Regions from separate parts of the Caballeronia sp. LZ001 genome, predicted to be linked through region 2. Evidence: riboswitches for the same ligand, from Rfam matches in the RefSeq annotation. Region 2 holds a riboswitch; the other holds the start of a gene.
What was found. A riboswitch is a leader RNA that binds a small molecule or an ion and turns the genes downstream of it on or off. The one in region 2 is predicted to bind manganese.
Positions count from the first base shown of each region.

Region 1 (15,411 bases), on a different contig from region 2:
CGATCATCGGGAAAGGACCCGCGCCGTCCGGTTTGAAAACGGTCGTTTCGAGCGAGATGTCGGCTTCGGGAATTTGAACGATGCTTTCGTTCAGACCATTGCCGACGACCGGAAGGTGAGCGTCGAGCGCGTCGGGTATCTGGCCGAAGACGGGGGCTGAAAGCCCTTCGGAGGGGCGAACGCCGCCGATCGGTTCGGCTTTCACGACAGTCGTGATGAACGATGTCGCAAGTGAGCACACCATGCTGCATCCGACCAACCAGGTTCTGATCGCCATCCCTTAACTCCGCCTCGCTCCGATTAAGGCTTGATTGGCTTGGCCCCAAATGCACGATTGAAGTCACAAACCTATCTCGCTGCTCATGATGAGCAGTATCGAATGCGGGTTCCGGGAGCCATGCCCAGAAAAAGCATGACAATTGGCTTCAATACGGGGCTTCGCTGCGAACATCGGGGCGCGGCAATGACTGCGCCCTGACGTGAAGAGAGATTAACTGTTCAAAATTGCACTGCACAATAAGCGTAACCCCGTAACCATTTAATTTGAAAGGAGAAATCAAGGAAATTAATACTGAATCGGATTTATATGTTTTAAAGAGACATTTACTTTTCTTTTACGTCACCGTCGATATAGACCCAGTGGCCGGCGTTGTCGCGGCAAAAGCGGCTGGCTTCGTGCAAGCGATGCGCTCGCCCTTCGACCTTGTAGCGCGCGACGAATTCGACTTCCTCGTGTTGTGTATCGATCACAGCGTGACGTTTGATTTGCAAACCGAGCCAGCGTGTGTGCGCGTCGTTCGAGACATCGAGATCGGGCGGGCGGGTTTTGTCGTCCCAGGTCGCGCGCAGGTAGGTCGTATTGCCGAGGACGTAAGCGGTATAGCGCGAACGCATGAGTTCCATGGCGTTCGCCGGAAAGGCCCCGCCTTCGATAAAGCGCCCGCAGCACGCTTCATAACGCGGCGCGCGGGCGTTCGGACGTTGATCGGGCGATGCTCCGCCGCAAGGACATTCCACCGGCTTCATTGATCCACGCTCGGCATGTCGATGCGCCCCGGCTGGTTCTTCACGCGCGCAAGCCACGCGCGAATGGCCGGATAGCTAGCGAGATCGAGACCGGCTTCATCCGCGACATGCGTGTATGCGTAAAGCGCGATATCGGCCACCGTGTAGCGCTCGGCGGCGAAGAACGTGCGCGTGGCGAGATGCTGCTCCATCACGTCGAGCGCGCGGTACGAACCGGCGATCTTGTCGGGCAGCCGCGGATCGTCGTGCTTCTTCAGGAACTGCTTGATGAAGCGCGCCACCGCGACATATGGCTCGTGACTGTATTGCTCGAAGAACATCCATTGCAGCACGCGCGCGCGTTCGAGCCGGTCGGCGGGCAGGAGCGGCGTGCCATCGGCGAGATAGCAGAGAATGGCGTTCGATTCGGTGAGCGCCGTTTGTTCGTCGATGACGAGCACCGGAACCTTGCCATTCGGATTGAGCTTCAGGAACGACTCGGTGCGCGTGGCGCCGTTCATCATGTCCACTTCGTGCCAGACGTAGGGCAGATTCAGTTGTTCGAGCGCGAGCCGCACCTTGTAGCAGTTTCCCGATGACGAAACGCCATGTACCTGATAAGTCACGTGCAATCTTCCCTTGTTATGGATGGTCGTGGCACGGCGCCAACTCTTTAGACCAGTTCGATACCCATGGCCGTCGCTTCGCCGCCGCCGATACACAAGCTCGCAACGCCGCGCTTGAGCCCACGAGCCTTCAGCGCCGCAAGCAAGGTCACGAGAATGCGCGCGCCGGACGCGCCGATAGGATGTCCGAGCGCACACGCGCCGCCGTTCACGTTGACCTTGTCGTGCGGCAGATCGTGCTCGCGCATCGTGGCCATGGCGACTACGGCGAAGGCCTCGTTGATTTCGTAGAGATCGATATCGCCGGAACGCCAGCCGTTCTTCTCGAACAGCTTGCGAATGGCGCCAACCGGCGCGGTCGTGAACAACGCGGGCTGCTGCGCGAAAGTGCTGTGACCCACGACTCGCGCGAGCGGCGTCACGCCCAACCGCTTGGCGGTGGATGCGAGCATCATCACGAGCGCGGCGGCGCCATCGGAGATGGACGACGAATTCGCGGCCGTCACCGTGCCGTCCTTGGCAAACGCGGGCTTGAGCGATGGAATCTTCTCGATGTTCGCCTTGAACGGCTGTTCGTCGCGCGCGATGACCGTATCGCCCTTTCTGCCTTGCACCGTGACAGGCGCGATTTCCCAGGCGAAGGATCCGTCGTCGTTGGCGCGCTGAGCGCGTCGCAACGACTCGACGGCAAACGCATCTTGCGATTCGCGCGAAAACTCATACGACGACGCGCATTGCTCCGCGAACGCGCCCATGAGACGCCCCTTGTCGTAAGCGTCTTCCAGGCCGTCGAGGAACATGTGGTCGAGCACCTGACCGTGACCCATGCGCATGCCGCCGCGCGCCTTCGGCAACAGATACGGCGCATTCGTCATGCTTTCCATGCCGCCCGCGACGATCACATCGGCCGAGCCCGCCAGCAGCATGTCGTGCGCGAACATGGCCGCGCGCATGCCCGAGCCGCACATCTTGTTGATGGTCGTGCTGCCGGTGGAAAGCGGCAAGCCCGCGCCGAGCGCCGCTTGCCGTGCAGGCGCCTGACCTTGGCCCGCAGGCAGCACGCAGCCCATGATCGCTTCGTCGATCCGCGCGGGTTCGAGACCCGCGCGTTCGCATGCCGCGCGAATCGCGACCGCGCCGAGCTGCGGCGCGGTCATCGCGGCGAAATCGCCCTGAAATGCGGCCATCGGCGTGCGTGCCGCCGATACGATGACCACGGAATCCTTCGATGTCTCACTCATGTTTCAGCTCCTTGATGACGCCTTGAATGACGGCGGGAACGTCGCCGAGCCGCGCCGCATCCGACGCGATCACATCGTTCGCCGCGGCATGCGCGCCGCCGCGCGTCAACGCGGCGAGGCATGCCTGATAGGTTGAATCCACCTGGTCTTGCGCGCTGATCATCATGCCCATGTTGCGCAAGCGGCCATCGTGCACGCCATAGGTCCAGCCGTGCACGGTGAGGTCCTGACCGCGCGCCCACGCGTCGTTGACGATGGTCGTGCGGCACACGTTGAGCGTCTGCTCGATGGTATTGAGTTCGACCAGACGCCGATGCCGCGCTTCTCCAACCGGCCATTCATCGAGCAGCGCCGCGTGTTTTTCGCGCACGTCCTCGACGTGCCGCAACCAGTTGTCCGCGAGACCCACGCGCTGGCCGACGAGCGCCGCACCCACGCCCGAGCAGCCGTAGTGGCCGACGACCATGATGTGCTTCACCTTCAGCAAGTCCACCGCGAACTGAATGACGGACAGCGCATTGAGGTCCGAGTGGACGACCACGTTCGCGATGTTTCTATGCACGAACACTTCGCCGGGCGGCAAGCCGATGATCTGGTTCGCCGGCACGCGCGAGTCGGAGCAGCCGATCCACAGATACTCCGGCGCCTGCTGGTGCGCGAGGCGCGTGAAGAACTCCGCGTCGTCGGATAGCTTGCGTTCGACCCACGCCTGATTGTTGTCGAAGAGATGGGCGAGGGGATGGAAGGCTTGGTCGTTTTGCTCAGTCATGGTGATGGTCGTGTTTCGGGTACTTGCGCGCTCGATGATGTATCAAGCCGCGCGTATCGATGCCGTTGCCTTGTCGAAACGCTCCGGATAGCGGATGCAGAATCGCAGGGCCCGGTCGTAGGGGAAAAAATCGGCGAGTTCGCCTCGTTGTAGCTGCTCCTTGTGGCGCTGCCACAGCGCGGGATCGAAAAAATCCGCGTGATGACGCATGAATGCTTCGCGCACGCGCGGATCGCCGAGCAGGAACGTGCCGTACGTCTCCGGAAAGATGTCGTGCGGCCCGACGGTATACCACGGTTCCCCGGACAGCTCGTCTTCCTCGTAGCGCGGCGGCGGCACGCTACGCACGTTGCAATCGGTCAGATACTCGATTTCATCGTAATCGTAAAACACGACACGCCCGTGGCGCGTCACGCCGAAATTCTTGTACAGCATGTCGCCGGGAAAGATGTTCGCCTGAATCAACTGCTTGATTGCGTCGCCATATTCGCGGATGCCGTGATCGACGTCCGCGTCGCTGCCGCCTTGCAGAAAGAGATTGAGTGGCACCATGCGCCGTTCGATATACACGTGCTTGATGACGAGCTTGTCGCCTTCGTATTCGATCATCGAAGGCGCTTCTTTTTCAAGTTCGCGGATCAACGCATCGTCGAGGCGCGCAAGCGGCAGCGCGACGCTCGAATATTCGAGCGTGTCGGCCATGCGGCCCACGCGGTCGTGACGCTTGACGAGTTGATACTTGCCCTGAATCTTCTCGCGCGTGGTTTCCTTCGGCGGCGGAAACGCGTCCTTGATGAGCTTGAACACGTAAGGAAACGAAGGCAGCGTGAACACGATCATCACGAGCCCCTTGATCCCGGGCGCCACGATGAAGCGATCGCTCGAATGTTTCAGATGATGCAGCAGGTCGCGATAGAACAGATTCTTGCCCTGCTTCTGCAAGCCCACCGAGGTATAGATTTCGGCCTTCGGCTTGCCCGGCATGATGCTGCGCAAGAACTGCACATACGCGGACGGCACTTCCATGTCGACGAGAAAGTACGAATGCGAGAAGCTGAAGATGACGAGCAACTGCTCCCGGTTCAAAAGCACGGTGTCGAGCGCCAGCAAGTGCGGCTGCGTGTGACGGATGGCAACCGCGAACGGAAGTAAGGCATCGCCATTGATGATGCGCCCGACGACATATGCCGCCTTGTTGCGAAAGAACAGCGACGAGAGCACGTGAATCTGAAAGTTCGGCGCGGGCGTGAGTTGGCCAAAGGCCTCTTCGATTGCATCCACCACGCAATGCACGTCGCGCGGCAAATCCTCGAACGAAGGCTCCAGCTGAAAGTTCGTGACGATGCGTTCGAGCGTGGCCTGCAGCCCGTCTTTCTCGGGGTAATACGCGCGATACGTCGGCTTGGCGGCGGGCTCGTCGTTCTCGATGTATTCCGTCGAAATGGCGGGCCGCACGAAGATGAAATCGTTGTTGAAATACGAGCGATGCAGGATCTTGCAGCACACCGAGTTGAAGAACGTCTCCGCGCATTCCGGCTGCCGATGCGTCGTCAACAAGCCGATGAAGTGCAGCTTGATCTGCTGCCAGATTTCATCGTCGATGGTCTCGGCGTCGTACTCGTCTTCCAGCGACGTCACGCATTCCGCGACGCGATCGTCATAAGACGCGATGCGGTCGCGTGCGCGTTGCGCGAGCGCTTGCCAGTTGACTTCCTCGAACAGATGCTTCGCCTCGACTGCCGCTTCGCGAAAGACGCGGTAATGGCGATCGAAGCCTTCGAGTATCGTCTGCGCGACATCGAAGCCTATTTGCGACGAGAGCAGCTTGGGGAAGTGATTCATGTCGGCTGGGCGTCTCGTTGGCCATCATGCGGCTTTGGCTCTGCGGGCGCGCTTTTCGACGCCAGCGGCAAGGAGCGCGCGGCCTTGCTTCTCGTATGTTTCGAGTTCGGCAAGCGTCGTGGTGAGATCGACGAGTTGCCGCTCGAGCACTTCGCGATGCGCCGCGATGGTATCGACAAAAGCCTGCAACTGCCGCGTGCCGCCCGTGGGCGAGTCGTACAAGTCCAGCAGCGTGCGAATCTCCGACAACGTAAAGCCGAGCCGCTTGCCACGTAGCGTAAGTTTCAGGCGCGTGCGATCGCGTGACGAATACACACGCCGCAGGCCGTTCGCGCCTTCGCGCTCGGGCGCGAGCAGACCGTGGTCTTCGTAGAAGCGAATGGCGCGCGACGTGATGTCGAACTCGCGCGCCAGTTCGCTGATGGTGTAGTGAATGGCTTGAGTCATTGCCGGCGCCGGAGCACGTGATCACACATGCGACGTTAGAATGAGGTTTACGTTATCGTCAACCTGGCGAAATTGCAACGTGGCTTGAACCCGCACTCATGCACACTTCAGAGGCGCAAAAAAATGAACGCACTCGAACATCAACTCGATTATGTTTTTGCCGACGAATTGCCCGAAGCGGGGCGCGTGAAGGAAGTCGCGCCTGGCCTTTACTGGCTGCGCATGCCTTTGCCGTTCGCACTCGATCACATCAATCTGTGGCTATTGCGCGATGAGATCGATGGCGTGCAGGGTTGGACCATCATCGATTGCGGCATCTCGAACGAAAATATTCGCGCGAACTGGGAAAGCGTGTTCGACAGCGCGCTCGACGGCTTGCCTGTGCTGCGCGTGATCGTCACGCATTGCCATCCGGATCATCTCGGTCTTGCCGACTGGATCTGCAAGGGTGGCGACAAGGCACGCTGGAACGTGCGTCTCTGGATTGCGCTCGGCGAGTATGCAATGGGCCGCGTGATGGCCGCGGGCGATGGCTCGAACGCGGGCGGCGAGCGCGCGGCGAAGCACTTCGCGGCGCATGGTCTAACGGACGAGGCATCGCTCGATGCATTGAGAGAGCGCGACAGCTATTACCCGACGCTCGTGCCTTCCATCCCCGCCGAGTTCCGCCGTATCCGCGATGGCGACCGCATCGCGATTGGCGGACGCGAATGGCAAATCATTTCGGGCTACGGTCATTCGCCCGAACATAGTGCGCTGTATTGCGCGGCGGACAAGTTGCTCATTTCCGGCGATATGGTTTTGCCACGCATCTCGACGAACGTGTCCGTGTTCGCTATCGAGCCGGAAGGCAATCCGCTTGCGCTATATCTCGAATCGTTGGGACGCTACGAACACTTGCCCGCCGATGTCCTCGCCTTGCCTTCGCATGGCAAGCCGTTTCGCGGCGTGCTCACGCGTATCGGTCAGTTGCGGGACCATCATCGCGCGCGGCTTGCGGAAGTGGTCGAGGCGTGCACGCAGCGTCCGTGCAGCGCGGGAGATATCGTGCCGATCATGTTCAAGCGCAAGCTCGATATCCATCAGATGACCTTCGCACTTGGCGAAGCGCTCGCGCATCTGAACTTGTTGTGGCTGGATGGCACGCTTACGCGCGAGACGGGCGAGGACGGGGTGATCCGGTACTCGCCCGCTTAGAACTCGTTACTGCACCGTCACAGCCCCGAAGTTCTGCCGCCCGAACGGACTCACGTTATAGCCGCTGACGTTGGCACGCGTGATTGCCGCCGCAGTCGGATAAACGAGCGGAATCCACAGTGCCTGATCGTGGATGATCTTCTGCGCGTCCACATAAGCCTTCGTGCGTTTCGCGACGTCGGAGGTGACCTTGCCATCCGCGATGAGCTTATCGAGTTGCGGGTCGCAGAAGCGCGCGAAGTTGATGCCCGACTTCACCGCATTGCAACTGAAAAGCGGCGAGAGGTAGTTGTCCGGATCGCCGTTATCGCCGGCCCAGCCCATGAAGAGCATGTCGTGCTGGCCCTGCTTGGCTTCCTTGATGAGTTCGCCCCACTCGATGATCTTCACCTGCGCCTTCACGCCGATCTTCGCCAGATCCGCCTGCAGCAGTTCGGCGCCAGCTTTCGGATTCGGGTTCAGCACACTGCCGTTCGGACGCACCCAGATGGTCGTTTCGAAGCCATTGGGCAAGCCTGCATCCGCGAGCAGTTTCTTCGCGGCATCGGGCGAATACTTGTACGCCGCGATGTTCTTGTCATAGCTCCACGTGTTCGGCGGATACGGGTTCACAGCGGGCGTTCCCGTGTTTTCGAACACCGTCTTCGTATAGGTGGTGCGGTCGAACGCCATGTTCAACGCCTGGCGCACCTTCGGGTTATCGAGCGGCTTCTTCTGCGTGTTCAGCGCGACGAACGCGGTCATGAATGCGGGCGTCTCGCTAACCTTCAGCGACTTGTCCTTCTTCGCGTCGAGCACGTCCTGCGGCTTCGGCGACAACGCGATCTGACATTCGCCCGCCTTGATCTTCTGCGCGCGCACGGCGGCGTCCGGCGTGATGGCATAAATCAGGCGATCGACTTTAGGCTTCGGCCCCCAGTAGCTCTGATTCACGTCATAACGGATCACCGCGTCTTTCGTATAACTCTTGAGCACGAACGGACCGGTGCCGACAGGCTTGCTGTTCAGATCGACTTGCTGGTTCGCTTTCAGCAGCTTGTCCGCATATTCCGCCGAATAGATCGATGCGAAGCCCATCGTGAGGATCGGCACGAAGGTCGCGTTCTGCTCGTTGAGTTCGAACTTCACCGTTTTGTCATCGACCTTGGTCACGGCCTTGATGAGCTTCACGAGACCCATCGATTGCGCATGCGGAAAGCCGCTCGCGCCCGCGATCTTGTGCCAGGGGTTGCTGTCCGACAACATGCGCTCGAAGGTGAAGACGACATCGTCGGCATTGAGCGGACGCGTCGGCTTGAAGTAGTCGGTGGTCTGGAACTGCACGTTCGGACGCAGATGGAACGTGTAGGTGAGACCGTCGCTGCTGAGCTCCCACTTCTCGGCGAGCGCGGGCGCGACTTTCTTCGCGGCCTCGTCGTATGACACGAGCGTGTTGAAGATGACATCCGCCGACGCGTTGGTCGTCACGAGCGAATTGAACTGCACGACATCGAAGCCGTCTGGGCTCGATTCTGTACAGATGGTGAGCGGCTTGGCCATTGCGATAAGCGGCGCGGCGGCGAACGTCGCGGCGATGGCGGCAGCGAAAAGTGTGTTGCGCATGAGATCTCCCGTGACCCGGCTGGTCACATTACGATTGTTCTTGTGGCTGGTTTTACCCTGTGCGCGTGTGGCGAGCAAGTAGCGCATCCGCGCGGCTAGGTTAGCGAAGCGCTCGCCGCTCGACAACGAATCGTTGCGCATACGCTTATGCCTCGAACGCGCCGTGCGGGTTGCCGAACCGGGCGGCTCAGGCTACACTGCCCCGGTCTTTGGGGAGTAGCCTTCCTTCCATCAGCGAAGGAGAACGCGTCAACATCCTCGGCCTTGCTGCCGTGGCGCGTTCGACCGGTCGGTGCTGTCGCATTCCGGCGGTTTGGCGAGACCATCGATGCGCTTTGTCGTTCTTGGTCGGACGGCGCATGGCGCATCGTGGTTCGCTGAACGTCCGACCGTGGAATCATCGTGTCCCCACAACTACAAAAATCCCTGTCTCTCTGCGCGCTCATTCGCGCCCGCGCGTTGCATCGTTTCCCGCGAGGTGCCGCATGACGATGCTTTTCGTCGAACTCGCGTTGATGCTCGCGGTCATTCTCATCGCATCGGAACTCTTCACCAATGCGCTCGAACATCTCGGCGAACGGCTCGGCATATCGGAGGGCGTGACTGGATCGCTGTTCGCGGCGGTCGGCACGGCGCTGCCGGAAACGACCGTGCCGATCATCGCGCTGCTGGGCGGCACGGCGAGCCGTTCGGTTAACGAAGAAATCGGTGTCGGCGCCATTCTCGGCGCGCCACTCATGCTCGCGACGCTTTCCACTTTCCTGATGACGCTCGCGGTCATCAAATCGCGTGGCTTGCGCGGCCGGATCGTGCCCGAGCGCAGCGGCTTCACGCGCGACCTGAACTTCTTTCTCGTCGCGTTCCTGATTGCGGCCGGCGCCATGTTCGTGCCGCATCATGCGTGGCAGGTGCGGGCGATGTTCGCGGTCGGCCTCGTCGGCTTATACGTGATCTACGTGATCACCACGTTCAAGGCATCGGCGAGTCTTGTCGAAAGCGGACACGGCACGGAAGCGCCCGAGCGTCTCTTCATCACGCGCGTGGGTTTGCCGAACGGTATCGGGTCGATCATGCTGCAGTTCCTGATCGGCATCGTGCTGCTCGTCGGCGGGGCGAAGGGCTTCATCCACGGTGTGGAAGGCGTGTCGGCGGCGCTTGGCATATCGCCGCTCTTGCTCTCGCTCATCATCATTCCGATTGCGACCGAACTGCCGGAAAAGGTGAACAGCATTCTTTGGGCGCGACGCGGAAAAGATACGCTAGCGTTCGGCAACATCACAGGCGCGATGGTATTTCAGGGCACCTTGCTGCCGGGCATCGGCATCATGCTGACGCCGTGGGAGCCGCGCGTGGAAGTGCTGACCGGCGTGCTGATCACGCTCGCGGCGGCGGCATGGCTGCGCTTCAACGCGCGCGGCAATGGCGTGGTGTTGTGGGCATTGCTTGGCAATGGCATCTTGTACGCGGCTTATCTGACCTTAACCCTCGGCCGCTGAAGCCTTCGAGCGACGCAAATAAAAAATGCCCGCGCGAGGCGGGCATCAAGAGCGAAGCGCCGCGTCATGTCTGACGCGTTCTTCTCGTTGTTCTTATTAAGGTTATCGGCGCGTGCCGGAAAAACTTTAGAAGCGCGCGGCTTGTTGATATCGTCCGGCGGCTTTCGCCTGATCCATCGACTTGCGGTACGCCGTCGACAGCATGGCTTGCGCGGCGTTCGCACGGCCCATCGTTGCTTCGATGCTCGCCTGAATCCGGCGAATGGTCGCGAGCGATTCAGCCGGCTGATTCGCTTCCACGGCCATCAGGAGCGGCGTACGCGCCTCTGTGAGTTCGGCCGCGCGCGCCCAGTTTTCTTCGTTGACCGCTGCTTCGATCGCCTCGGTCAGTGCCCAGGCGTGTTGAATCATTTCTTGCTGGTTCATGTTCGTTCCTTACGACTTGTTGCTTGCCAGCGCGCCCGCGCTGTTGGTGCCGCCGAAGAGTGCGGTCAGGTAGCTGCCCTGCGTCGCCATCTGCGACATCAGCGTGTTGAGCGCGGTGAACTGATCGTTGTAGGTCGTGGTCAGTTGCGCCGTGTAGGAAGCGAGCGCGGTTTGCTGGTCCGTGATGCTCGAAAGATCGGCGGTGAGCGCGGTCGTGCGCGTATCGACAATACCGCCTGTCGCGAGAAATCCGGTCAGGCTGTTGTTCAGTTGCGCGGCTACGCCCGTGCTCGAATTGAAGAGCGATGCCACCGCGCCCGAGTTGCTCGACAATGCCGCGGTCAACGCGTCTTCGTCGGTCTTGAGCGTGCCGTCCGGTTGCAGCGTAATGCCGATCGATGCGAGGTTCACCTGGCTCGTGCCGGAACCCACGCCCTTGGCAATCGTGCTGGAAAGGGCGTTGCGAATGGTGTTCATCATCGAGTCGCCGAGCAGCGCGCCGCCTTGCGAACCGGCTGCCTGGGTCGAGTCGAACGAAGTCAGCGACGCGGCCGTCGTGATGAAGTTGTTGTACGCGGTGACGAAACCATCGATGGCCGTCTTCTGCGTGGCCGTGTCCTGCGCGATGGTCAAGGTCTGCGTCGTGCCGACCGCATCCGACGTGAGATTCAGCGTCACGCCGGACAGCGCCGTCGTGACCGCATTGGTCGAGCTGCTGGCAGGCGTGCCCGCGATGGTGAAGTTGGCGTCCATGCCGGCCGTCGTCTGCGTCCAGTTCGACGAGCTGATGGCCGTCTGTGCCGGAACCGCATTGCCGTTCGAATCTGTCGTGGCGGCGCTCAACGTCGATGCCACGTTGAGTTTGGACAAACCGTTGTCGTCGGGCGTCGTGCCGTCGGACTGCATGTTCGGCGTGACCGCCACGGTAATGCCGTTGGCCTGGCCCGTCGACGCCGAGCGCAGCACGAGGTGCGCGCCATCGGTGCCGTTGACGACCGCCGCCGTGATGCCGGGGTTACCGCTTGCCTTGTTGATCGCGGACGCAATGCCCGCGAGCGTGTTGTTCGAAGAGTCGATGCTGATCGACATGTCCTTGCCGCCCACCGACAGCTTCATCGTGCCCGTGCCGAGTTGCGCGGTGCTGGTGAACGCGGTGGAGGTAAGCGATTGCGAGGTGGCGATATTGCTAACCGCGACCGAATAAGTGCCCGCGACCGCGCCGGTGCTGGCCGTGCCGGTCAGACCCTTGCCGCTGCCGGTCGCCGTGAAGGCGCCGAGCGTCGTGCCGTCCGCGAGCGAACTCACCGAGCTTTGCAAAAGCGACAGCACGGACTTGAGCGTGCCGACCGCGGTGAGCTGGGTGTTGTCCTTGGTTTGCTTGGCTGTCAGCGCATCCGTCTGTCCGGCGACCTTCGCGTTGACGATGGCGGTGACGAGCGAGTTCACATCCATCGTGGAGTTGGTCGAGCCACTGATGATCGACTGCGCGGCCTGCTGGACGGCGCTGGTCGGATCGACCGTGGATGCCGAAGTGGTTGCTACCGTGGACATGTATGGCTCCGTTTCTGGCTTCTTGCCGTGAGCGGTTGAAGATGCGTTTTACTGCGCCGTCAGCAGGCGATTCGTCATGAAGGCGCCTCTGGCGGAAATGCAAATCGGGAGGCAAGCCTCCCTGGGTACGTCGCCGGCGCGCCGTGATCGAGACGCGCCGGTTACTGCGTCGGCGATGCTTAGCCGAGGAGCTTCAGAACCTGCTGGGGCATCGAGTTCGCTTGCGCCAGAACCGAGATACCAGCTTGTTGCAGAACCTGAGCCTTCGAGAGGTTCGCGGTTTCTTGCGCGAAGTTCGCGTCGGTGATCTGCGACTGAGCGGACGACAGGTTGGTCGACTGCGCGGTCTGGGTAGCGGCAACCGAGCTGAAGCGGTTCTGCACAGCGCCCAACTGAGCTTGCAGCGAGTTCACTGCATCCAGTGCGTTGTCGACTGCCTCGATTGCGGACGATGCGCCGTTCGCCTTGCTGATGTCGATTTGCGACACTTGCGGCGGCGTGTTGTTCGCGGTCAGCGCGCCGACTTCGGACGTTTGAGCTGCAGTTGCCGAAGGAACGTTGGTGCTGTTCAGGCTGATGCTCGTGCTGCCTGCGGACAGACCCGTGAACACGTTCGACGAGGCGAACGAGCTGCCGAGTGCCTTGTTGTCCTGGTCGGTGAACGTGTAGCCGCCGGAGCCGTCAGCGATGACGTTGACCGACGTGATCGTTGCCGAACTGGCAGCTGCGGATGCACCCGTGTTGCCCAGGCTCAGACCGTCGACCGTGCCGATGACCGTGCCCTTCTGCGGGTTGCTGCCGCCGAGCGACAGAGCCGAGACGTTTGCTGCCGAGCCGAGGTCGATCGTGATCGACTGGCCGACGTTCGCGCCAACCTGGAACGTCTTGCTGCCGGCGGTGCCGTCGAGCAGGTTCGTGCCGTTGAACGTGGTTTGCGACGAGATACGGTTGATTTCGCTGATACGCTGCGTCACTTCTTGTTGCAGCGAGGTCTTGTCAGCCGTCGACAGCGAGCCGCTCGATGCTTGCACGGCCAACTGACGGATACGCTGAAGGTTATCCGTGATCTGCGACAGACCGCTCGAAGCCGTCTGAACCATCGACACGCCGTCGTTCGCGTTCGAAACGCCTTGGTTCAGGCCGTTGATCTGCGAGGTCATGCGCGAAGCGATTGCGAGGCCAGCTGCGTCGTCTGCTGCGCTGTTGATGCGCTTGCCCGACGAAAGACGCGTGATTGCCGACGACAGTGCGCTTTGCGTGCCGTTCAGGTTTTGCTGAGCGACCAGCGAGTTGATGTTGCTATTGATACCGATCATTTTGTTTCTCCGATGAGGCCTGGCGCATTTATCTGAGTTGATAACGCCATCGTTTGGCGGAAGCGTCCGTCGTTTGTTTGTTTGGCCGCTTGTTTAGGTTTTCGGCCCGTGCTAGGCAAACTTTAGTGCTCGTTTCGATTTGCCTGATAAATACCTGGAAATCCGTGCTAAAGCTTGCCCAGCGGGGCTCTGCTGCCGATGCTCGCGGTTTTTGAATGCCCCGTCTGAGAGCTTTAACGGCAGACGGAGCGACTTCTTTCGTTAAAAAATTCGCTTCAGACGTCGAACGTGGCCGCAGCCTTGCCGGCGCACCAGCGCTGCCACATCTGGCGCATGCTGGCGGAGAGCGCGCGGGCCACCGTGTCGGGCTGGAAGCCCGGCGATTGCAGGCAGCGCTCGCGCATGCCGGCGCGGATCTGCGCGAGTTCTTCGACCCGGCCCGCCCATTCGATGCCCTTCGCGACGAAGTCCGCGCGGTCGCGAGCCACGAAGTCACCGAGGCCCGTGTTGGAAAGCACCGACGTGCTGCCTCGGCTCGCGATCAGTTCGCCGGGCAAGGTGAGCGTGGGCACGCCCATCCACAGCGCCTGCATGGTGGTGACGCCGCCCGCGTAAGGGAACGTGTCGAGCGCGATATCGGCGTCGAGGTGATGCGCGAGATAGCGCACGAGCGACGAGCGCTGACGAAACTCGAGCCCGGCTCACATCGATTCCTTCCTTCTCGAACCAATCGATCAGAATCGTGTGGCTGTTGTCGCGCGGCACGCCTGCGATCAACATGCGCGCATCCGGCACCGCGCGCAGCAGTTCCGACCACAGCGCAATGGTGCGCGGACGCAGTTTGTTGAAGCGGTTGAAGCTGCCGAAAGTGATGTGGCCGTTGGTGAGCGCGGGCAACGCGTTGAGCGCCGGCGCATGTTCCGAGGGCTTGAAAGGCGCATACGCCGGCAGATACGCCAGCTTTTCGACGAACTGACCGTCGATCTGTTCTTCAGGCACATAGTGGCGATCGCCGATGTAGTAATCCATCGCGGTCATGCCGGTCGTGCCGAGATAGCCCATCCACGTCGCCTGGATCGGCGCGGGTTTGCGCGCGAAAGTCAGCAGGCGGTTATAGGCCGTGTGCCCCGAAAGATCGATCAGCACGTCGATGCCGTCCGCGCGAATCTTGTCGGCGAGCGCGGCATCGCTATAACCCGAGACGTCGTGCCAGCGCGGCACGATATCGCGCAGCGTGCGCGTGACCTCGTCGGTCACCGAGCGGTTGTAGTACGCGTGCACCGTGACGCTGGGATCGTTTACGAGATAGCGGAACACCGGCTCGATGAAGACAGCCACCGGATGCTGGTTGTAGTCGCCCGAGACGAAGCCCACGCGAATGCAGCGGTTCGGGTCCGGCTGGTTCCGATGCTTCTTCCACGTCGATTGCAGCGGCTTCGCGCATTGCTCGGCGAAGTACAGATGCTGCTCGAAGTACGCCTTCCGGTCGATTTCTTCCTTGTGCGACAAGCAGAACAACAGGTTCTCGTGCGCGCTGTCGCAAGTTGGATCGAGTTCGATCGCGCGACGCGAATGCTTCTCCGCGTCGTCGAACCGCGTCTGGTCCATCAGCACCACGCCGAGCGTTTCGTGCGCTTTCGCCGACAACGGCGCGAGTTCCACGGCGCGACGGCAAGCAGCTTGCGCGTCGTCGAGGCGCATCAGCGAGCGCAGCGTCACGCCGAGAATGCGGTGCGCTTCCGGATAGTTCGGGTCCTGCTCGATCATGCGCCGGCATTCGGCTTCCGCTTCGAAGAACTTGTCGAAGAGGCGCAGGGAGTCGGCCAGGATTCGGCGAACGTCGATTCCATCCGGCTTCAATTGCAGATAACGGCGTAGCGAGGGAATGGCCGA
Region 1 is NZ_JARTVX010000004.1:3,013,704-3,029,114, reverse strand. Features, by position in the region: gene P9292_RS25080 (dienelactone hydrolase family protein) at 1-277, opposite strand, end outside; gene P9292_RS25075 (YchJ family protein) at 604-1,026, opposite strand; gene P9292_RS25070 (glutathione S-transferase family protein) at 1,023-1,631, opposite strand; gene P9292_RS25065 (acetyl-CoA C-acetyltransferase) at 1,679-2,872, opposite strand; gene can (carbonate dehydratase) at 2,865-3,641, opposite strand; gene aceK (bifunctional isocitrate dehydrogenase kinase/phosphatase) at 3,684-5,483, opposite strand; gene P9292_RS25050 (MerR family DNA-binding transcriptional regulator) at 5,508-5,930, opposite strand; gene P9292_RS25045 (MBL fold metallo-hydrolase) at 6,054-7,127, shown strand; gene P9292_RS25040 (ABC transporter substrate-binding protein) at 7,134-8,729, opposite strand; yybP-ykoY riboswitch at 8,929-9,093, shown strand; gene P9292_RS25035 (sodium:calcium antiporter) at 9,215-10,225, shown strand; gene P9292_RS25030 (flagellar protein FliT) at 10,352-10,651, opposite strand; gene fliD (flagellar filament capping protein FliD) at 10,661-12,202, opposite strand; gene P9292_RS25020 (flagellin) at 12,382-13,518, opposite strand; gene P9292_RS25015 (hypothetical protein) at 13,794-14,111, opposite strand; gene P9292_RS25010 (tetratricopeptide repeat protein) at 14,011-15,411, opposite strand, start outside.
Region 1: another riboswitch for manganese. It lies ahead of P9292_RS25035 (sodium:calcium antiporter); the one in region 2 lies ahead of mntP (manganese efflux pump MntP).

Region 2 (15,411 bases):
TCTGCGTGAAGAGATCGTCGGCATCATGCGTGGATACGGCGGGCGCGTGGCGGTCGGCGTCATCATGGGCGCGGTGCCGCTCGTGACCGATGCGATCACCGAAGTCGCCACGCGTCAGCCGGAGATGTCGGTGGAAATCGTGGAAGATACGAGCGCGACGTTGCTGAATCTGATCGATCCGGCCGGCTCGATCTCGCCGTGTGCCGCACGAGCGTGAGTCAGACGCCGTATCTCTACGACAGCGCGATCGTGCAGGACGAGACGCTCGCGGTCATCGCCAATACGGAGCATCCCTTGGCGAAGAGAAAGCGCGTGGCCTTGAAGGATCTGGCGAAGCACCGGTGGGTCGTGTATCGCGCGAACATGCCCATGCGCCTCTTGCTCGAACGCGAGTTTCACGATGCAGGCCTGCGTTTTCCCGCGCATCTGCTCGAAACCACGTCGGCGTTCGCGACGCTTTCTCTGCTACAGAAAAACCCGTCGCTAGTGGCGCTGGTGTCCGTGGATGTCGCGCGCTTTTGCACGGCGCATGGCATCGTCTGCACCTTGCCGCTTGCATTGTCGTCGCGTAGCGAGCCTTACGAACTGGTCACGCGGCGCGACGCGCCTCTGTCTCCCGGCGTGCGTCTTTTGATGCAGGCGATCGAAGAAGCCGGCCGCGCGTGAACAGGAATCAGACGCTGCCGAGCGACGAAAGATACGGCGGAAGATCGGGCTGCCTCAAGCGCCGGATGATCTCGAAGCGCAGCATCCACCGTGTATCCGCTTCGCCGATGTGCTCCTGTAAGGTCTGCGCCGCGCGTTCGGGCTTGCCGGCGAGAATGTCGTCGATGATGCGCAGATGCTCCGTGAAGGCATCGCTGATGAGCTGATCGGGAATCTGCAGATACGGGTCGCTCAAATAGCGCGTCGGCACGAACAGCACATGCGTACGCTGCAGCGCAAACACGATCTCCTTGTTCGGGCAATGCGCGAGCAGGTCGATATGCAGGTCTGTTTCCGCCATGTCCATTTCGGCGCCGCCGCGATGCGTGGCCTCGATCGCGCCGATGAGCCGCTCGCGCACGCCTTCGAGAAATTCGCGCGAAACAAGCGGCGCGGCATGCACCAGCGCGGTCGGTTCGAGCAAACGGCGCATTTCGAAGAGATGCCCAATACGCGCCTCGGTCACCTGTTCGGCAATCCAGTGTCCATTGCGGTCCTGCGACAGCGCGCCCACGCTATGCATGCGCGCCATGACGCCGCGCGCCACGGTGCGGCTCACGTCGAAGTACTGCGCCAGCGCTTCCTCGGTGATACGCACCGAGCCGAACAGCACGCGCGTACAAAGTTCGCGCTCCAGATCGGCATACATGCGCTGCCATTGCGGCTCGTTAGTGAGTTCGACCTTGTCAAGCACGGCCGCCTTGCCCGCGCGTTCCGCCGATGCCGTTCCCGCCACGCGATACCCGCGCCCCTCGCTCTCGACGATGATCTTGTCAGCACACAACGCCGCAAGCGCAATACGCGCAGGCGAGCGGCTGATGCAAAAAGACTTCGCGACCTGCGCCTCGAGCAGCTTTTCTCCAGGCGCGATACGTCCGTCCTCGATCATCTCGCGCAACAGCCGGTAGGTGCGATGCTGGATGGAGCCGCCTGCATCGAGCGGCGGGGTATCGGCGGCATTCGTCGCGTAGGTGTTCAACTGGCTCATGTGTTCTTCGTGCAGATTCGATCGATGCTCAACCATACCCCAGCACGTATGCGCCGTCACCGCATGAATTCGGCGATGGCGTCGTTCAGCTGCGCCGCCGCCTGCGGGTCCGCTTCCGAGGCCATCATGTGCCCGCTCGTGCAGGGCAGCCGCAGCAAGGTCGCTTGCGGAATGTGCTCCGCGGCCCAGACGCCCGCTTCAACGGGATTGTAGAGATCGAGCGCGGGCACGCAGACGAGCGTGGGTGCCGCGATCGCGGCCAGCGCCTTTGCGGTGTCGCCATCGAAGCCGGGGGTGGTGCCGACATCGTGGGTATCGTAGGCATGCGACTGCGCAATCCAGTCGAGCGGATCGGCGCGCTGCGTCGCCCACCATGCGGCGCGCGCATCGAGCCAGGCGTATGTGCCGCCCGCTTTCGCGGCGTCATCGGCGAAGCGTTCGGGCGTACGCATGGCGATGATCTGCATCACCGCGAGCCACGCGCTCCAGTCTCCGTTCGACTTAGAAAGCGCGCTGCGTCCCGCATGATTGATCGCCTGCGACCAGGGCGTGGTCTTCGCCATCGGCGTTAGCGCGACGAGCTTGCGCATGAAGCGCGGAAACGTCACGCCCCACTGCAACGCCTGCATGCCGCCCATCGACGCGCCGACCACGGCGGCCACTTCATCGATGCCGAGATGATCGAGCAGCGCCTTCTGGCTCTTCACCATGTCGCGGATGGTAAAACGCGGAAAGCGCTCGCCGCCCTGGCTCAACGCATTGGAAGGCGAACTCGACAAGCCATTGCCGAGCGCATCCACGACGATGATGTTCACGCTTTGCGGGTCGAAGGCACGCGCCTCGCCGATCAGAAAGTCCAGCCGATGATGCGTGCTGCCGATCGCGCACAAGCCCAATACCGCGGGCCGTGCGCGGTCGCCGATATCGCCATGCACGACGTAGGACACGAGCAGATCGTCTATATGTTCGCCCGATTCCAGCGCGAAGCGCCCGAGCGTCGCGCTGCGATGCGGCGCGTCGATCCAGCCGGGTTGCATGTCGGGATGACGCATGACGTTCGCTCAGAATTCGATGACCGCGCGCAGCTCCGCGCCGGTGGCGAGCCTTTGCAAGCCGTCGTTGATATCGGCAAGCGCGATATGCGACGTCACGTACTCGTCGAGTTTCAGCGAGCCGTCGAGATACGCTTTGGCGAGCATCGGAAAGTCGCTGGCCGGGTTCGCGCCGCCGTAGCTCGAACGTACGATCTGTTTCTCGCCCATGAGGCTCGCCCAACGAAACGATGCCTCTTCTTCCGCCGGCAGCTTGCCGAGCCACACGACATGCGCGCCGGGCCTTGCAAGCTCCACGCTTGTCCGCAGCGATGCGCGATTGCCCGCAGCCTCGAATACGTAATCCGCGCCGCGTCCCTGGGTCAGATCGGCATGCGCGGCAGCGAGGTTGTCGTCGGCTGAAAGCGCGTGAGTGGCGCCGACCGCGCGCGCAAGATCGAGCTTGTCCGACGCGCGATCCACCGCGATGATGCGCGCCGCGCCCGCGAGCCGCGCGCCCTGCACCGCCGACAAACCGACCGCGCCGCAGCCGATTACCGTCACGGTACTGCCCGGCTCGACCTTCGCGACATTCAGCGCCGCGCCCACGCCCGTCATCACGCCACAGCCGATGAGACACGCGCGGTCGAACGGCATCTCGTGGGGCACCTTCACCGCACACTCTTCCGACACCACGCACAACTCCGCGAAGCTGCCCGAATACATCAACTGATGCACGGGCGCGCCATCGTCGAGAAAGAGGCGAGGCGTGCCATCGAAATGGAACGACTGCGCCGCGTGATCGCGATACGCCTGGCAGAGAATCGAAAGCTTGCGCGCACAGTAAAAGCACGCGCCGCAATGAGGATTCCACGACGTGACGACATGGTCGCCCACCTTCACGCCGCGCACTGCGTTGCCCGCCCATTCGACGATACCCGCCGCTTCGTGTCCCGGCACGAACGGAAGCGGCGTGCGCAAGTCGCCGCGCACCGCTTCGAGATCGGTATGGCACAGGCTCGTCGCCTTCACGCGCACGATCACATCCGTGTCGGCCAGATTGCCGAGCGTGACGCGCCTGATCTGCAAGGGCTCGCCTTTACGCTCCAAGACCGCTGCTTCGAATTTCGTGTTCGTCATGCGTCTAGCGTCGTCCGGTTGCGGTTTGTCCCGCGCCCTTGTAGAGAATGTTCAGGTTGCGCTCGCCGATCTGCTGATGCAGCGCGACGAACGCCGGGTCCAGTTCCTCGGTCGGACGCGGCTCGTGCTCGAAGGTGTTGTACGTATCGATGCCGCGCACGAGCGTGGCGCTGTCCTCGCCTTCGAGCTGGCGCACGTAAGTCGGGATATAGCGGATGGCATAGCCGATGCGCCGCTTGTCCGAATGGTTGGGCGGCGAGCCATGCACGATTCGCACATGATGAAGCGACATCTCGCCCGGCGCGAGTTCGATCGATACCGCCTGCGCTTCATCCACTTCCACCGCGACTTCCTGCCCGCGTGTGAGCAGATTGTGCTCGTTGAAGGTATCGCGATGCGGCATCTGATCGAGCAGATGCGTGCCCGGCACGACCTGCATCGCACCGTTCGAACGGTTGCTCTCCGAAAGCGCGACCCACGCGGTCACGACATCGGGCTTGGACAAACCCCAATACGTCGAGTCCTGATGCCACGACACGTAAGCCGGGTCGCGCGCGTTCTTGATGAAGAAGCTGCTTGCCCAGACCAGCAGATTCTCGCCGTAGAGATCGTCGATTGCATCGACTACCTTGTCGTTGCGCACGAGATCGTTGAGCCACGGAAACAGCAGATGGCTCTTTACGTTGAGCGCCTTCTTCGCGAACGAACTTTTCTCGTGCTCGAAGTCCTCCAGGCGCTTGCGCAGTTCGAGCGCGGTCTCTTCGGACATCACGCGAATGGGCGCGACATAGCCGTGTTGCTGGAAATGTTCAACCTGTTGCGGGGTCAATGCCTTCAGCATGATGCGAGTCTCCTTTTTTCCGTGATTCAAGCAACCTGCATGCGCACCGGTGTTTCCAGCGCGCCGCGCCCGGAGGTAAAGCCGCCTGAGCGCAATACGCGGCCGTCTATCGCGCGTGCATCGGTGACGCCTGCGAGGGCCATCGTCATATCGAGTTCATCGCGGATGATTTCGAGCGCACGTGTCACGCCCGCTTCACCTTCCGCGCCGAGTCCATACAGAAATGCGCGGCCTATGTACACGCCGCGCGCGCCGCAAGCGAGCGCTTTCAACACGTCTTGTCCCGAGCGGATGCCACCGTCCATGTGCAGTTCGATATCGCCATGCACGGCTTCTGCGATACGCGGCAGCATGGAAATGCTCGAAGGCGCGCCGTCCAGTTGACGCCCGCCATGATTCGAAACGATGAGCGCGTCCGCGCCGATATCGCGGGCAATGCGCGCGTCTTCCTCGTCGAGGATGCCCTTCAGGATGATCTTGCCGCCCCACTGCTTGCGCACCCAGTCGATGTCCTGCCACGTGAGCGTCGGGTCGAACTGCCGCGCGGCCCAGTCGGCCATCGACGCGATGCCCGTCACGCCCGGCGCATGTCCGACGATATTGCCGAAGGTGCGGCGCGGCGTGCCCAGCATGCCCGCACACCAGCGCGGATAGCGCGACAGATGCGCGAGGTTGCGCAGCGTGAGCTTTGGCGGCGCGGACAGACCGTTCCGTTTGTCCTTGTGGCGCTGGCCTTGAATCTGCAAGTCGAGCGTGAGGACGAGCGCGGAACACCCGGCAATTTTCGCGCGATAAATCAGGTCCGCAATGAAACCGCGGTCCTTCATCATGTAGAGCTGAAACCAAAAAGGCTTCTGCGTATGCGCGGCGACGTCCTCGATCGAGCAGATGCTGACCGTCGATAACGTGAACGGCACACCGAAGCGCGCGGCCGCGCGCGCCGCGAGAATCTCGCCATCCGCGCGTTGCATGCCGGCGATGCCGGTCGGTGCAATGGCGACCGGCATCGAAACGGGGATACCAGCCATCGTCGTCGTGAGATTGCGCTCGCTGAAATCCACGGCGACACGCTGCCGGAACTGCAGTTGCGCGAAGTCGTCACTGTTCGCGCGATACGTCGATTCGGTCCACGAACCGGCATCGACATAGTCGTAGAACATGCGCGGCACGCGCTTCCTGGCGGCGATGCGCAGTTCCTCGATAGTCGCATAATGTCGCATGATTTTTCGCCGTTACGCGAGTTCGGGTTGAAGCTGCAATTGAGGCTTGGGCGGTCTTACGAACACCGCGACGAAGATCGCGCCGAGCGCGGCGATCGCGCCGGTCAGCAAGAACGCGCTCTTGAAGTTGCCGGACCATTGCACGAGAAAACCCGTCAAGGCCGGCGCGACGATCCCCGCCAGATTGGCGATGAAGTGCACGAAACCGCCGACCGCGCCGACGCGCCGCTTTTCCACGGTATCGAGCACGATCGCGAAGTAGGTGTTGTACGACGCGTACATGAAGAAGACGGCGATGGCCATCAACGTGACCGCGCTCGTCAGGTCCGTCACCGTGCCTGTCACGCCGATGCACACCGCGCCCGCGCCCAGGCTCGTGATCAGCACGATCTTGCGCGCGAAGATGGCGCGGCCGGTCTTCTTGTAGATCCAGTCGCAGACCAGGCCGCCGACCACGAGGCCCGTCGCGCCGACCGCCCACGGAATCACGCTCACCACGGCCATCTTCTGGATGCTGAGGTGATGCGCCATCGTCAGATAGCTCGGGAACCACGACAGGAAGAAGTACAGGATGTAGGCGTAGCCGAAGAAGGCGAACGCGGTCGAAAGGATCGCTGGGCGCAGCAGGTAAGTGGACAACGGCGCGGGGGAGCCATCGGCGGCGAGGGCCGCGTCGTCTTGCGCGAGGGCTTCGGCGGATTCCTCGATGGGCGTCGACGGCTTGTCCTTCGCCAGCAGCAACCACGCGAGCACCCAGAGCGTGCCGACCGCGCCGATGATCACGAACGACGTGCGCCAGCTCGTCGCCAGCGCGAGAAAGCCGACCACGGGCCCCGCGATCGCCGCGCCGACCGACTGTCCGGAATTCGCGATACCGATCATGCTCGCCTGCTGCCTGCGCGGAAACCAGTTCGACACGAGCTTGTTGATGTTGGCGCAGAGCGGCCCTTCACCCATGCCAAAGACAATGCGCACGAGCAAGAGACTGACGATGCCGACCGCCGTTGCCGTCAATCCGCAAAAGAGCGACCAGACGAGCATGGAGACGGCGAGCACGGATTTCGGTCCCCATCGATCCGCCGAATAGCCGCCGACGAAACAGAAGATCGCGTAGCCCACGAAAAAGCTGGAGAACACGATGCCGAGTTGCGCGGGATCGAGGTTGAGCTCGCGGGAAATGAGCGGCGCGGTGATCGATAACGCCGCCCGGTCGAGATAACTGATCGCTCCACCTACGAACAACAGACTTACGAGAGTCCAGCGCGCACGCGTCTCCATCGATGTCTCCTGGTGAGGGCCTCGGTTTGCGCTGAAAACGTTCAGTGCATCCAATGTACATTCAGCGTAGTTGAGACAAGCGGGGCGTGTCAATGAAGGAGTTGCAGGGGTAAACCTTTACGGCTTCGATCGGTGGAGGCGGAACGCTTCGCGTCGAACGGCCATCATCGGCGCCCTAAAGCTCCCCGCGCCCCCGCCGTTAACCGTTGTGATGGATGGCTTTTCGCCACTCCGGCCTTTGCCGATCCGCGCATCGCACCGACATGGACCAATTGACTGAGGTGTACACGCTGCCGCGCTTGCGGGCAGCCAAGTGGTTACTGCACGCGGGGCCGGACATCCCCCGCGCGATTCGCGTCGCCCTGGTCGGCAGTCTGTTCGGCACACTGCCCATTTTCGCGGGCGGCGTGCTCAACACGATTCTCGTCGCCTGGGTGCTCACGCGCCGTCATCCGACCATCGCGTTTCATGTGTGGCTCGCGCTCGAAATCGCCGTGTGTTTCGTGCGGCTCGTCGTGCTCGTCCTTGCGCGCCGCCGCGCGCGCGAACGGCGCGCCACGTTCACCGATCTCTATGTGCTGCTCGCGCCCATGTGGGGCGCGACGGTCGGCTACGGCGCCCTCGTCAGCGTGCTCTCCGGCGACTGGGTCGCGGCCACGCTCTCGTTTTTGTCGGCGGCCGCGATGGTTGGCGGCATCTGTTTTCGCAACTTCGGCGCGCCGCGTCTGGTCGCCGTGATGATCTTCCTGTCGCTCGGGCCGTGCTGCGTAGGCGCACTCCTGTCGGGCGAGCCGACGCTCTGGGTCACGTGCCTGCAGATTCCGTTTTATCTCTTCGCGATGAGCGCCGCCGCGTACCGCCTGAACGGCATGCTCGTCACGACGATGAAGGCCGAGCAGGAAAACGACCGCCGCGCGCGATACGACGAGCTCACCGGCCTGCTCAATCGCGCCGGTCTGTTCCGGGCGTTGCGCTCGCGCGTGCCAGGCAAGCGTTATCAGAACGATGAAAGCGCGCTGCTCTATCTCGATCTCGACGGCTTCAAGGCGATCAACGACGATCACGGCCACGAAATTGGCGACACGCTCCTCGCGCTCGTCGCGAAACGCTTGCGCCTGGTATCGGGCGAAGGCGCGCTGGTCGCGCGCCTGGGCGGCGACGAATTCGTGATCGTAACGCCGCCCGAAGCCGACCCGCCGGCACTCGCCGATAGGCTCGTGCGCGAACTGTCGAAGCCATTCATGGCGAACGACGGGATGGCGCTTGGGATCGGCGTGAGTATCGGCATTGCGAAGTTCAGCGACGACGACCGCGAACTCGACGGCGTGTTGCGCGACGCCGACAACGCGCTCTACGAAGCCAAGCGCGCGGGCAAGAATCGTTGGGTGGCGGCAGAACGCTGGTTCAAGGCGGCGCGGCCATCCGGCATTCGTCCGGCGGCGCGGACTGCATGAGCCCGAAGCCGGAAGCCCGAAGCCGGAAGCCGGAAGCCGGAAGCCGGAAGCCGGAAGCTAAAATTTACCGGCTTCTGACGAAGGCAAGTAAATCAGTATTCGAAGTTCGCTGTTTTTACCGCTAAAGCTATAAAGAATATTGTTTTTCAATCGGTCCGGCGTTTAAAAGGCATGCATGACTTGCATCCGAAAGGCGGGTTTCGCCGTATCGACTCCTAATCGATTCAGCTTCGCCTTACAAACGAAGTCAAAATTTCCTCTCCTCGCAAACGTTTGCGCAGGATTTTGTGTTTCAATACCAAAATAAAATATCGGCTGCGCTTTTCGATATTTCCGCGATTACAATTCGCGATCCGTCGATTGGAACAAGAGCTATGCACTCGCAATTCGAGGCTTCGACTCCGAACATGAAATCAAAGGCGGAACATAACCGTCAGGCGCACTTTCAGCGCTGGTTCGCTATTTTTGCAAGTCTCGCCCATTCCCGGCTGCCGCTTCCTGCTTATCTGCAAAGAGTCACGGATACCTTGAGGGAAGTTGCCGGCGTGGCGTCCGCGGTTGTCGAGTGGATCGAAGGCGATCAGCTCGTCTATTGCGCGGCGAGCGGAGTCGCCGCGAAAAGCGTCGGCACGCGTCTGCCGACCGCGGGCAGTCTTTCGGGCTTGTGCATCACGCGGCAACAAGCGCTCATCAGCCGCAATACGGCGAATGATCATCGCGTGGATCGTGCTGCATGCGAAGCCGTCGGTGCTGTCTCCATGGTGGTCGCGCCGGTCATTTACGAAGGCCGGTCGGTCGCGGTGCTGAAACTCATTTCAAGCGAACCCGATTACTTCAGCCAAAACGATATCTCCATTCTCAACGCGTTTTGCGCGTGCATTGCGGAAACCTTTGCACGCGAGGAAATTGCGCAGGAGAACCGCAAACTTCTGCAAGAGAATCAAAGCGTAAATGCAGACCTGACGGTCGAATTGTCGTTACGTATCGAATACGAAAAAAAGCTTGCCGATGCCATGCGTCGTCGCCGCACCGTGCTCGACAACGCGCATATTGCGTTCGTCGCCATGGACGAAGCCGGCATGGTCGTGGACTGGAACGAGGCCGCAACCAGCCTCTTCGGCTGGCGCGCGCAAGAGGCGCTCGACCGCGAACTCGCGCAGCTCATCGTGCCGGAGCGTTATCGCGATGCGCATCGCGCCGGTCTCACGCGCTATCTCGCCACCGGCGAGGCGCGCATGATGAATACGCGCGTGGAACTGCATGCGCTGCGCCGCGACGGCAGCGAATTCGCCGCCGAGCTGACCATCAGCGAAGTGTGGTTCGACGGGCAGCGGCAGTTCGCGTGCTTCATCCACGACATCACGGATCGCCGCCGCGCGACGGAAGCGGACGAACGCCTGCGGCTCCTCATCCATTCGGTGAGCGATTACGCGATCTGCATGCTCGACCACGACGGCATCATCCGTTCGTGGAACGACGGCGCGCGCGCGCTCTACGGCTTCACCGCGCAAGAAGCGATCGGCCGGCATTTCGCGCTCTTCTATCTGTCGGACGAACAGGGCCGCGACCGTCCTGGCGACGACTTGCGCCTCGCGGCGGAACGCGGCCGCACGGAACACGAGGACTGGCGCACGCGCAAGGACGGCTCGGAATTCTGGGCGCACGTCATTCTGAGCGCGCTGCCCGCCGCCGATGGCCGCGAAAAAGGCTTCGTCGCCATCACGCGCGACATGACCGCGCGCAGGCGTTTGGAAGAACTCGAGGCGTCGAGCCGCCGCATGAACGAGTTTCTCGCGTTGCTCGGCCATGAACTGCGCAATCCGCTCGCGCCCATCCGCAACGCGGTGAGCATTCTCAAACTGAAGGCTTCCGACGATGCCGATGTCATTCGCAGCCGCCATATCGTCGACCGGCAGCTCGCGCATCTGACCAAGCTGGTGGACGATCTGCTCGAAGCGGGCCGCGTGAGTTCCGGCAAGATCCGGCTCGCGACCGAGACCGTGGATATCGCCGATGTCGTGCACCTGAGCGTCGAAGCGAGTCAGCCGCTTTTCGAGGCGCGCGGGCAGCGGCTCGACGTGGACGACAGCGGCCAGCGCCTCTTCGTCAATGGCGACCCGACGCGGCTCGTGCAAGCGCTCAATAACCTGCTCAACAACGCGGCGAAATTCAGTCCGCCCGAGTCGACCATCCGGCTGGAAATCGGTCCACGCGGCGGCGCGGCGCTTCTGCGCGTGACGGATCAGGGTCGCGGCATTTCCGCCGATGCGCTCGCCTCCGTGTTCGATCTTTTCGTGCAGGAGCATGCGCCGGGCGCGCATCCGGATGAAGGCGGGCTTGGCATCGGCCTCACGCTGGTTCGAGCGATCGCCGAACTGCATGGCGGCCACGTCGAGGCGAAGAGCGGCGGCACTGGCAAGGGCAGTGCGTTCAGTTTGTGGCTGCCGCTCGCGCAACCGCCCACGCAGGGCATCATGCCGCCTTCCGCGCCGAATGCGGTGGCGAGCCGTCAGCTCGACGTGCTCGTTGTCGACGACAATCGCGACTCGGCCGACAGCATGACCTTGCTCGTCGATATGCTCGGTCACGCGGCGCGCGCGGCGTATGACGGCCCGGAAGCGCTGGCATCGTTCGGGACGACGCGTCCGCAAGTCGTGCTGCTCGATCTATCGATGCCGGGCATGACGGGCTTCGACGTCATTCGTCAGATGCGCGATGAAGGCAAGCGTGTGATCGTCGCCGCAATGACGGGTCTTGGTTCCGACGAAGACATGGCGCGCACGCGGGCGGCCGGGTTCGACGCGCATTTGGTCAAGCCGGTGGATTTGCCTGAGCTGGAGCGCGTGTTGGCGATGGCGGGGAAGTGAGGGTGTGCGGGCGGTTGGCGGTTGGCGGTTGGCATCCTGCGGGCCTATGCCAAGCGTTGAGCCGTCGGCGTCAAGTCGCGACCGCCTGCGCCGCCTCGCGGACCACTTTTTCCGCTGATCCACGCGCTGCAGACAAGCGCAACGTGCGCGCTCAATCAATCGGCGCGACAATGCGTCATCGCTGACCCGCGCGCACTCATCGCCATGACTTCTTTCGCAACGCTTACGAATCTCTGGCAACTCGCCGGCCTTCCCGACGATGCCCTCCACCTCATCGATCTACCCGGACACGACCCGGTGTTCCCGTCATCCTTCGCCGTGGGCGAAGCGGCGCAATCGACCATCGCGGCGGCAGCGCTCGCGGCCTCCGAGCTGGCTCATGCGCGCGGCGTCGACCGCCAGCGCGTGAGCGTCGACATGACGCACGCGGCCGTCGAATGCACCGACTGGTTCACGGTCGATGGTGCCGAACCCGAGACCTGGGGTGAATTCTCGGGCCTCTACCGCACGGCCGATGGCTACGTGCGCATACACGCAAACTTCGAGCATCATCAGGATGGCGCGTTGCGCGTGCTGGGTCTCGACCCGCACAGCGCCACGCGCGCCGATGCCGAACGCGCGCTGCTCGAATGGCGCGCGAACGATTACGAAACCGCGTGCGCCGAACGCGGCCTCGTCGTGACGATGCTGCGCAGCTTCGAAGAATGGGATGCGACGCCGCAAGCCAAAGCCATCGCCGCGCAGCCGTTGCTGAAGATCACGCGTATCGGCGACGCCGCGCCACTCGCGCTGCCCGCGCTCGACAATGACGCGCGCCCGCTGACCGATATCCGCGTGCTGGACGTCACGCGCATCCTTGCCGGTCCCACGGGCGGTCGAGCGCTCGCCTCGTTCGGCGCGGACGTGATGCTCGTGAATTCGCCGCATCTGCCGAACATTCCCGCTATCGCCGAGACGAGTCGCGGCAAGCGCTCCGCGCATCTCGACCTGCGCACGGAAGACGGTCGCGCGACGCTGTGGCGGCTGATCGATGAGGCGCATGTCTTCTCGCAAGGCTATCGGCCGGGCGGGATCGCCGAGCTTGGCTTCGGGCCCGAGGCGCTGGTGGCGCGGCGGCCGGGCATCGTGTACGTGTCCTTGTCGGCTTATGGCACGGAAGGTCCGTGGGCGGATCGGCGTGGCTTCGATTCGCTCGTGCAGACCGCGATAGGCTTCAACGCCGCCGAAGGCGAAGCGCAGGGCGATGGCAAACCGCGAGCGCTGCCCATGCAGATGCTCGACATGGCGAGCGGCTTTCTGATGGCATTCGGCGCGGCCGCCGCGCTATGGAAGCAACAAACGGAAGGCGGTAGCTGGCACGTGGAGGTTTCGCTCGCACAGACGGGACACTGGCTGCGCGGGCTTGGACGTATCGACGGAGGGTTGAAGACGGCGCGGCCGGACATCGCCGCATACACCGAGGAAAGCAAATCGGGTTTCGGCATGCTGCGCGCGGTCACGCCGAGCGCGCGCTTCGAGCGCACGCCGGCGGGTTACGCGAGGCCATCGGTGCCGCCGGGAACGGATGAGGCGAAGTGGTGAGTTCGTGGCTTGGGCGGCGCTTTCTAACGCGACACGCAGAACTTCGCATCAACTCAAGTAACCCAGATGCTCCGCAAGGATCACGCTGCCCACGCCGATGAGAATCAGCCCGCCCAAGATCTCCGCGCGCTTGCCGATAGTCGCGCCGACCAGCCGTCCGACCATCACGCCGATGGTCACCATGAGCATGGTTGCGAAGCCGATGGTCGCGGCGGTCGAGAAGATATCGACATCGATGAACGCGAGGCCCGCGCCGACCGCCATCGCGTCGATGCTGGTGGCAAAGCCCGTGACGGCGAGCACCCAGAAGGAATGTGAATTGGGCTTCTCTTCTTCGTGAGCCGATTTGCTTAAGCCTTCGCGGATCATGCGCGCGCCGAGCACGAAAAGCAGGCCGAAAGCGATCCAGTGGTCCCACGCGGTGACGTACTGCGCGGCGGCGCGGCCGAGCGCCCAGCCGGCGAGAGGTGTGAGCGCCTCGATTACGCCGAAGATGACTCCCGCCTTGAGCGCCTCGCCGATGCGCGGTTTATGCAGGCTCGCGCCTTTGCCCACGGCGGCGGCGAAGGCGTCGGTGGACATGGCGAAAGCAAGGAATACGGTGGAAGCGAGGTTCATCGAGTAGCGCTCTGGTCTGGTCGGGCAAGCACAAGGACAGAAGGCGCGCCCGACCGGAAGCGCATTCTGTCGATGGTCTTGCCAACCTGTGACGGCTGCCCATGCCACGGTCGAAAGACCGAGCGTGTTGACATGGACGCTTTCCCGGGCGGGAAAGCCGGCTACTCCCCAACGAAGAAATGCGAGCTTAACACGACAGATCACCCGATCCGGACCATTGGGTTAAAGTGGGTTGCAACGCCGCATCTCTAACGCCCAGGAGGCACCATGGAGGCAGGACACATCACCCAGTCAGAGGCCCGCGCGGCCGTCGAGCGTCTTTACGCCGCCTTCGCGCAAAAGGACGTGAACTTGCTGCGCCAAGCCGTGACGTCGGACTGGGAATATCTGCCTGAGCCGGCCGGCTTCGAGGCCGGTCCCGACCAGATGATTCCCATCTTCGCGGAGATGGCGGCTGCGCTGCCTGACATGCGCATCGAGATTCTAGACATGCTCACTCAGGACAATCGCGTCGGCGTGCGCGCGGAAGTGAGCGGTACGCAGTCCGGTCCGTTGATGGGCATCGCGGCGACATCGAAGCCGGTTCGATTTGCCATTCACTCGTTCCATGAGATACGCGATGACCGTGTGTCGAAGACTTGGCATCTGGAAGACTGGTTGAGCGTGTTTCGGCAAATTGGCGAAGTGCCGCGCGGTATTGGATCGGGTGCGTAATTCGAGAACGCGCGAAGTCGATTGAAACGACAAAGGTCAGAAGCATACGTCGTTTATCATTCTCTCCAACACGTCGTGGGCGGCGCGTCGCGAATTTTCTATTTTCAAATGCGCCGCGCATTGCCGCTGACTATTCAGCTTTAATTTTTCCGACCAAATAAATCTCGCAACGCGTTTCCTTCTGAAGCCTGAATCGCTGTCGCCATTAAGATTACATCCTCCGCTCTTCGATTATCTCGCAAAGATAAGCGCGGCTCGTGAAAGTGACGCGATTAAGTCTTGATTATCCCGTCTGTCACCGTCTATATTTCTCGACGCACCGCGCCATTGCCATCGGCAAAAGGCGCGGCCCCGCTTGCGCTTCGCGTTATCAGCATCGCGCTATTCACCTGTCTTCGCGTCCGCGAATGAATTTAATTTTCCGCGACAACAGCGAGCACACGTCATCGGCTTATTTTGGATTATGCAAATCGCTCATCGCTTAATTAGTTTTTGCAGAAACACAAAACCTGTTTTGCCTGCGATCTTTTCAGCAAGTCTGTTATTAACCGCTTGCGGTGGTTCGGACAGCGCTAACGTGCCATCGAGCGTCGATAATTCACGCTATCGTCATCACGCCGCGTCCGCCGCCATAAATCCCGTCGCCAGCGATTTATTCTACGGAATGAACGGTCACAACAGTTATGGCGATGTCTATTATCTCGCTGGCGCCGCCAGACAATTAGCGCAGCTTCAGGATCTCGGCATCAAACTGTATCGCAACGAGGTGTATAGCAAATCAACCGCCATGCGTCTCGCCAATGTAGCCAACGCGCTGGCCGCCGGTGGGGTGACGGTGTACCCGGTGATCTTGATGGGCATCGATTTCGCCGATGAAGACTCCGCGTATCAATCGGCCTATGCGCTCGCGCGCGACGTCGTGAGTGTGCAGCGTTACGCCTACTACGAAGTCACCAACGAACTCGGCTCGGCAA
Region 2 is NZ_JARTVX010000003.1:56,283-71,693, forward strand. Features, by position in the region: partial or broken gene P9292_RS04710 (LysR family transcriptional regulator) at 1-666, shown strand, start outside; gene P9292_RS04715 (GntR family transcriptional regulator) at 674-1,693, opposite strand; gene P9292_RS04720 (alpha/beta fold hydrolase) at 1,750-2,745, opposite strand; gene P9292_RS04725 (Zn-dependent alcohol dehydrogenase) at 2,755-3,864, opposite strand; gene P9292_RS04730 (phytanoyl-CoA dioxygenase family protein) at 3,869-4,705, opposite strand; gene P9292_RS04735 (alpha-hydroxy acid oxidase) at 4,732-5,925, opposite strand; gene P9292_RS04740 (MFS transporter) at 5,938-7,203, opposite strand; gene P9292_RS04745 (GGDEF domain-containing protein) at 7,467-8,657, shown strand; gene P9292_RS04750 (PAS domain S-box protein) at 9,065-11,524, shown strand; gene P9292_RS04755 (CoA transferase) at 11,729-13,105, shown strand; gene mntP (manganese efflux pump MntP) at 13,154-13,723, opposite strand; yybP-ykoY riboswitch at 13,739-13,905, opposite strand; gene P9292_RS04765 (ester cyclase) at 13,991-14,437, shown strand; gene P9292_RS04770 (lipopolysaccharide biosynthesis protein) at 15,102-15,411, shown strand, end outside.